Regions from separate parts of the Nonomuraea sp. NPDC048882 genome, predicted to be linked through region 3. Evidence: riboswitches for the same ligand, from Rfam matches in the RefSeq annotation. Region 3 holds a riboswitch; each other region holds the start of a gene.
The links. A riboswitch is a leader RNA that binds a small molecule or an ion and turns the genes downstream of it on or off. The one in region 3 is predicted to bind thiamine pyrophosphate.

Region 1 (2,256 bases), on a different contig from region 3:
GCAGGTCGGCCGCCCGGCCGCCGAGCAGCATGAAACCGCCGTAGCCGAGCACGTACGCGCTCACGACCCCGCTCAGCATGCCCGTGGACAGCCCCAGATCGGCCCTGATGGCCGGCAGGGCGATGTTCAGCATGGCCACGTCGATGCCCTCAAGGAAGATGGCGCCGCACAGAACGATCAGCACGCCCCACGATCGGGCAGGAACAGACATCGCAAGACCCCCGGTTACTTTTCTGCATATCGGTTATCTCTTGTAACCGTCCTCATCATGGGTCAGCATGAAAGACGATGGAAGACGGCACTTTCGAATCACTCGGTTACCGCGAAGGCACCATGGACGACTACGACGTTTGGCAGTGGGACACCCGGGAGGACTGTGAGGTCAGGCAGATCCTCGACCGCATCGCGGACAAGTGGTCGCTGCTGGTCATCGCCCTGCTCGACTGCCAGAGCCTGCGCTTCACCCAGTTGCGCCGCGAGATCGACGGCGTCAGCCAGCGCATGCTCAGCGTCACCCTGCGCCAGCTCGAACGCGACGGCCTGGTCAGCCGCACGGTCCACCCCGTGGTGCCGCCCCGGGTGGACTACGCGCTGACGCCGCTCGGCCGTACGCTGCACGAGACCATCAAGTCCCTGGTCACGTGGACCGAGGCGCATCAACAGGAGATCGCCGCGGCGCGTGCCGCCTACGACGCGCGGCGCGAGATGATGGAGTCATGACCGTTCCCGAGATCGAGGCGGGCGCCGTTCCCGCCGATGCCTACCTGCTCGACGTCCGCGAGCAGGACGAATGGGTGGCGGGCCACGCGCCGCAGGCCGTCCACATCCCCATGACCCAGATTCAGGGCCGGGTCGACGAGGTCCCCGCCGACACGACCGTCTACGTCGTCTGCCGCGTGGGCGGCCGGTCGATGCAGGTCGCGGCCTGGCTCAACCAGCTCGGGCGCGAAGCGATCAACGTCGGCGGCGGCATGCAGTCGTGGGAGTTCTCCCGCCGGCCGATGGTGAGCGAGACGGGACAACAGCCGTTCGTCGCCTGAATCGGTAACAAGGCCCCCACTATGGCGGTTCTGCCGTCATTAAGGCATGATGAGGGCGCAAATTACATATCGTCGCGGGAGCTCGGGGTGCCGGGCTGAGAGGGCAGCCACATCTGCTGCCGACCGCCGGAACCTGTCCGGATAATGCCGGCGTAGGGAGTGTGCGATGTCGCACGGCGTCGAAGAAGTCCCCCTGACCCTCGAAGGCGAAGCGCCGAAGACTCTGGGCGTGCTCGATCAGGGTGCGCTCTGGGCGAATCTCGGAGTGAGCCTCCTCGGCTTCTCCGGCGCCCTGTTCCTGATCAACCCGCTGGGCGATGCCCCGCTCACCCTGGGCGCCGCGCTCGTGGCCACGGTGGTGGGCAGCCTGATCGGCACCGCCATGGTGGGCCTGTCGGCCATTCCCGGCACCCGTACGGGGCAGCCGGCCATGGTGCTGCTGCGCGGCCTGTTCGGCGCCAGGATCTCCTACGTGCCGACGGTGCTGAACATCGTCCAGATGCTCGGCTGGGGCGCCTTCGAGCTCTGGGTGATCGCCAAGGGTGCCACGGCGATCTTCGGCTCGGTGCCGTACCAGGCGTGGGTGATCGTGGCCGGGATGCTGACCACCGCGCTGACCATCTGGCCGCTCGGCTCGATCCGGCTGCTGCGCCGGTACGTCACCGTCGGTGTGATCATCGCGATGGTCTGGTTCACGGTGTTCTTCCTGCGTGAGGCGCCCCCGCAGACCGGCGGGACGTGGACCGCCTTCCCCGCCGCGGTCGACTACGTGATCGCATTGTCGGTGTCCTGGGTGCCCATGGCCGCGGACTTCGCCCGCCACTCGCGCTCCAGCAGGGCCGCCTTCACCGGCGTGGTCGGCGGCTACACCCTGGCCCAGGTCGCCTGCCTCGGGCTCGGCGTCTACGCGGTGGCGCTGGCGGGCGTCGCCGCGGTGCAGGCCGACGGGACCGCGGTGTTCGGCCCGTTCGTGGCGATGCCGCTGGGCGCGCTGTTCTTCGGCATCCTGGTCCTGCGCGAGACCGACCAGTCCTTCGCCAACGTCTACTCGACCACGATGTCGCTGCAGAACGTGCTGCCGCGGATGGACCGGCGCGTCTTCTCCGTGCTCATCGGCGTGCTCACCGTGGTGATCGCGCTGCTGGTGGACGTCACGTCCTACGGCGCGTTCCTGGGCGTGATCGGGGCCGTGTTCGTGCCGATGTTCGCCGTGCTG
Region 2 (2,256 bases), on a different contig from region 3:
CGTGTCCTGTTCGCTGCCGCGGTCGGCCGGTGGGAAGCCGCCGGCCTGCGGCCAGGCCCACGCCTGTACGGCGCGCAACCGCGCCCCGCGCAGCTCCGCCTCGGTGAAGGCGAACTCCAGTGCCTGCCCGGCGCTGGGCGAGCCGTCGGTGCCGGCGACGATCTCGCCCCGGACGGCCGGGGGACGTTCGTGGACGAGGACGACGTTCGTCCGTGCGTGCGCCGTGACGCCGTGCGCGACGGATCCGACGAGCAGGCCGCGCACGCCGCCGATGCCGCTGCTGCCGACGACCAGCAGCTCGGCGTCCTCGGACGCCTTGATCAGCGCGGTACGGGGATCGCCCGGCAGCAGGACCTGCTCCACCGGCACCTGCGGAGACTCCCGCAGGGCGCGGTCGCGGGCCGCCGCGAGCACGGTGTCGGCGCCCTCGCGCATCCACCGGGCGACCTCGGCGTAACGTACGGTGTCCTCCTCGCACACCCACTTGGGCACGGCGTGCGCCACGGTCAGCGGCGATCCGCGCAGCGCGGCCTCGGCGGCGGCCCAGCCGGCTGCCTCCAGGCCGGCGCGGGAGCCGTCCACCCCGACGATGATCACAGGTTCAGCTCCTCAGGACAGCGCGTAGCATTCGACCTCGGCGCGGCGGAACGAGATCCCGTTCGCCTGGGAGTCACGGACGCAGGCGCGCTCGGACCTGCTGAGCCGCAGCGTGCCGCAGACGGTCACGCCGGAGTAGGTGCGGCAGTCGAGCCGCCTGTCGTCGGCGCCGACGCGGTACATCTCTCTGACCGCCGCACGGCACTTGGCCTTGCCCGTGTCGGCGTAGCGGCACTGGGCGATGAGAGTGTCGTACTGTTCCTGGCTGACTTCGTGCTGGTCCATGCCGTCCCCGGCGGCTGCGGTGGCGCCGGACGCGGCCATCACGACGAGTAGTCCTGCGACAGCAGCGAATCTCTTCATGTTCCCCCTGATGGGGACCGTACCGCTCACGGCGATCGTCAAACCTCGACGCCAGGTTTCGGGTGGGGGCAGGCGTGGGTACGATCATCGCCGACCAACGCGGGAGCCCGGTGCAGACCGGGCTGAGAGGACGGCTGACAGCCGCCGACCGCCAGAACCTGCTCCGGGTAATGCCGGCGAAGGGAGTTTGCGCGATGAGCAGCGCGCGCTTTTCCAAGATCTACTCCGGTGACCTCCGCGTGCCGATGCGGCAGGTCCGGTTGTCCAACGGCTCGGTGGTGACGTTGTACGACACCTCGGGCCCCTACACCGACCCCTCCTTCGAGCCCGACCCGCGGCGTGGGCTGCCGCGCCTGCGGGAGGAGTGGATCGAGGCGCGGCGGGCGGCGGGTGAGCCGGTCACGCAGGTCGGCTGCGCCCGGCGCGGGCTGGTGACCAAGGAGATGGAGTTCGTGGCGGTGCGCGAGGGGGTGAGCCCCGAGTTCGTCCGGCAGGAGGTCGCGGCGGGCCGGGCCATCATCCCCGCGAACGTCAACCATCCCGAGTCCGAGCCGATGATCATCGGCCGGGAGTTCCTGGTCAAGATCAACGCCAACATCGGCAACTCCGCCGTCACCTCCTCGATCGAGGAGGAGGTCGAGAAGATGACCTGGGCCACCCGGTGGGGCGCCGACACGATCATGGACCTGTCGACCGGCGACGACATCCACGAGACCCGCGAGTGGATCCTGCGCAACTCGCCGGTGCCGGTCGGCACCGTGCCCATCTACCAGGCGCTGGAGAAGGTCAAGGGCCGGCCGGAGCTGCTGTCGTGGGAGGTCTACCGCGACACGCTGATCGAGCAGTGCGAGCAGGGCGTCGACTATGTGACGGTGCACGCGGGCGTGCGGCTTTCGTACGTGCCGCTCACCGCCACCCGCAAGACCGGGATCGTCTCGCGCGGCGGCTCGATCATGGCGGCCTGGTGCCTCGCGCACCACCGCGAGAGCTTCCTGTACGAGAACTTCGCCGAGATGTGCGAGATCCTGGCCCGCTACGACGTGTCGTTCTCGCTCGGCGACGGGCTGCGTCCAGGATCGATCGCGGACGCCAACGACGAGGCCCAGTTCGCCGAGCTGCGCACGCTGGGCGAGCTGACCGGCATCGCGCGCGAGCACGACGTCCAGGTGATGATCGAGGGGCCGGGCCACGTGCCCATGCACAAGATCAAGGAGAACGTCGACCTGCAGCGCGAGCTCTGCGACGACGCGCCCTTCTACACCCTGGGCCCGCTCGTGACCGACGTCGCGCCCGGCT
Region 3 (2,256 bases):
AGCCCAGCTCCTCCTGGGTGGCGCCGACCACCAGCTCACCGTCGCCCCGGGGGACCAGGTAGACCGACGAGCCGTGCACGGTGCCGCGTACGCACCGGGTCAGCAGCGGCTGCGGCGAGCGCAGCCGCATGATCTGCCCCTTGACCGGCCGCACCGGCACCTCGGCCAGCTCGCCGCTCCACGCGCCGGCGGTCAGGACGACCCGCTCGGCCCTGATCTCGGCCCGGGTCTCCGCGCCGGTCTCCTTCCTGGCGCCCGTCCTGGTGCCCGCACGGGTCTCCGCCTTGGCGCCAGGTCTGACTTCACCGTGCCCGCCGCCAGGCCCGGTCCCGTACGGCTCCGGCGTCTCGAGGCGTACCCCCGTGACCCGGCCGCCTTCGCGCAGCAGCTCGGTGACGCGGGCGCGCACCACCTCGGCGCCAAGCCGCTCCAGCGCGGCCAGCAGGGCCGCGGTCACCCGGCGCGGATCCACCCAGGCGTCGCCGGGCGCCAGCAGCCCGCCACGCACGGACGGGGCCAGCATCGGCTCCAGGCGGCGGCATTCGCGCCCGGTGAGCCGCTCGACCGGCAGCCCGAGCTTGTCCATGAACGCCGCCAGCTCGTCCAGCGCCGCCAGGTCGTCGGCCCCGAACGCGACGTCAAGCGTCCCGTCGGACCGCAGATCCAGCGCGAGCGCATCTCCTCCGGCCGCGCCGTCACCGGCGAGCCCGGCACCCGCGCCCATCCTCGGACCGGCGAGTTCGGCAGCTGCGCCCGGCGCCGCGCCGACGTTCGTACCCGGGCCCGCGAGCCCGGCGTCCTCGGTGAGTTCGGCGGCGAAGGCGGGCCAGCGGCGCAGCGACGCCACCCCGAGCCGCAGCAGCGGCGCCTCGGTGTAGGTCACCTCGCTGACCGGGGCCAGCATCCCCGCCGCGGCATAGGAGGCGCCCCGCCCGGGCGCCGGATCGACCACGGTGACCTGGCGCCCCTCACGGGCCAGCCGCCACGCCACGGAGAGGCCGACGACCCCGCCGCCCACGATCACATCCACCTGCGCTCCCTTCGCCGGCATGATCCGGATCAGGTGTCTTGCGGTCGAAGGCCCGTCACAGCCTTCCTCTCAGCCCGGTGAAACGGCCGGACTCCCGCGCGTCTTACCTCCACAGCCTACGGCCTCGGTGCGGCGGCCGTGCACCGCCCCCGTTATGGTCTTGAACGTGAACCATGTCGTGGTGGTGGGAGCGGGCCTGGCCGGCCTGCGTACGGTCGAGGCCCTGCGAGGGCGCGGATTCACCGGCCGGATCACGCTGATGGGCGAGGAGCGCCATCGGCCCTACGACCGGCCGCCGCTGTCGAAGGCCGTGCTGAAGGGCGAGGCCGACACGAGCTTCGTCGACACCGACCTCGACGCCCTGGAGGTCGACTTCTGGCCGGGCGTCAGCGCCAAGTCGCTGCGCGCCGGCGTCGTGGAGACCACCGAGGGCGAGATCGGCTACGACGGCCTGGTCATCGCCACCGGCGCCGAGCCGATCAGGCTGCCGGGCGACGGCCTCCAGCACGTGCTGCGCACCCTCGACGACGCCCACGAGCTGCGCGCCGTGCTCGTCCCCGGCGCCCGCGTGGCGATCATCGGCGCCGGCTGGATCGGCGCCGAGGTGGCCACCGCGGCCCGCCGCGCCGGCTGCGAGGTGACGGTCGTCGAGAGCGCGCGGGCCCCGCTGAGCACCGCCGTCGGCGCCGAGATCGGCGCGCGCACCGTGCCCTGGTACGACGGCATCGACCTGCGCCTCGGGGCCATGGTCGACTCCGTGGACGAGGGCGGTGTGCGGCTGGTGGGCGGTGAGTTCATCGAGGCCCACGTGGTCGTCACCGGCATCGGCGTACGGCCCGCCGTCGGATGGCTGGCCGATGCCGACATCGACCTGCACAACGGCGTCGTCACCGACGAGCACCTGCGCGCCTCGCTGCCCGGCACCGTCGCCGTGGGCGACTGCGCCGCCTGGTGGTCGCGCCGCTGGGGCACCAGGCTCAGGGTCGAACACTGGGACACCGCGCTCAACGCCCCCGAGGTCGCCGCCGCGACGCTGCTGGGGGAGGAGGCGGTCTACGACCCGGTGCCCTACTTCTGGTCCGAGCAGTTCGGCCACATGATCCAGTACGCCGGACACCATCCGGCCGGCGAGCGGCTCGTCTACCGGGGCGAGCCAGAAGGCAAATGGTCGGCCGTCTGGCTCACCGAGGACGACACTCTGGCCGCCGTACTGGCCGTGGACCGGC

Region 1: it holds a riboswitch for thiamine pyrophosphate, as region 3 does, so the genes downstream of both, AB0C27_RS07495 (cytosine permease) here and AB0C27_RS33210 (FAD-dependent oxidoreductase) in region 3, are expected to answer to the same signal.
Region 2: it holds a riboswitch for thiamine pyrophosphate, as region 3 does, so the genes downstream of both, thiC (phosphomethylpyrimidine synthase ThiC) here and AB0C27_RS33210 (FAD-dependent oxidoreductase) in region 3, are expected to answer to the same signal.

What each region holds. Positions count from the first base shown of each region.
Region 1 covers NZ_JBEZGB010000002.1:491,504-493,759, reverse strand. Annotated here, with positions in the region: gene AB0C27_RS07510 (MFS transporter) at 1-211, opposite strand, end outside; gene AB0C27_RS07505 (helix-turn-helix domain-containing protein) at 289-720, shown strand; gene AB0C27_RS07500 (rhodanese-like domain-containing protein) at 717-1,040, shown strand; TPP riboswitch at 1,105-1,217, shown strand; gene AB0C27_RS07495 (cytosine permease) at 1,207-2,256, shown strand, end outside.
Region 2 covers NZ_JBEZGB010000027.1:28,197-30,452, forward strand. Annotated here, with positions in the region: gene AB0C27_RS51025 (universal stress protein) at 1-597, opposite strand, end outside; gene AB0C27_RS51030 (hypothetical protein) at 610-960, opposite strand; TPP riboswitch at 1,050-1,162, shown strand; gene thiC (phosphomethylpyrimidine synthase ThiC) at 1,155-2,256, shown strand, end outside.
Region 3 covers NZ_JBEZGB010000010.1:253,334-255,589, forward strand. Annotated here, with positions in the region: gene AB0C27_RS33210 (FAD-dependent oxidoreductase) at 1-1,051, opposite strand, end outside; TPP riboswitch at 1,020-1,138, opposite strand; gene AB0C27_RS33215 (FAD-dependent oxidoreductase) at 1,197-2,256, shown strand, end outside.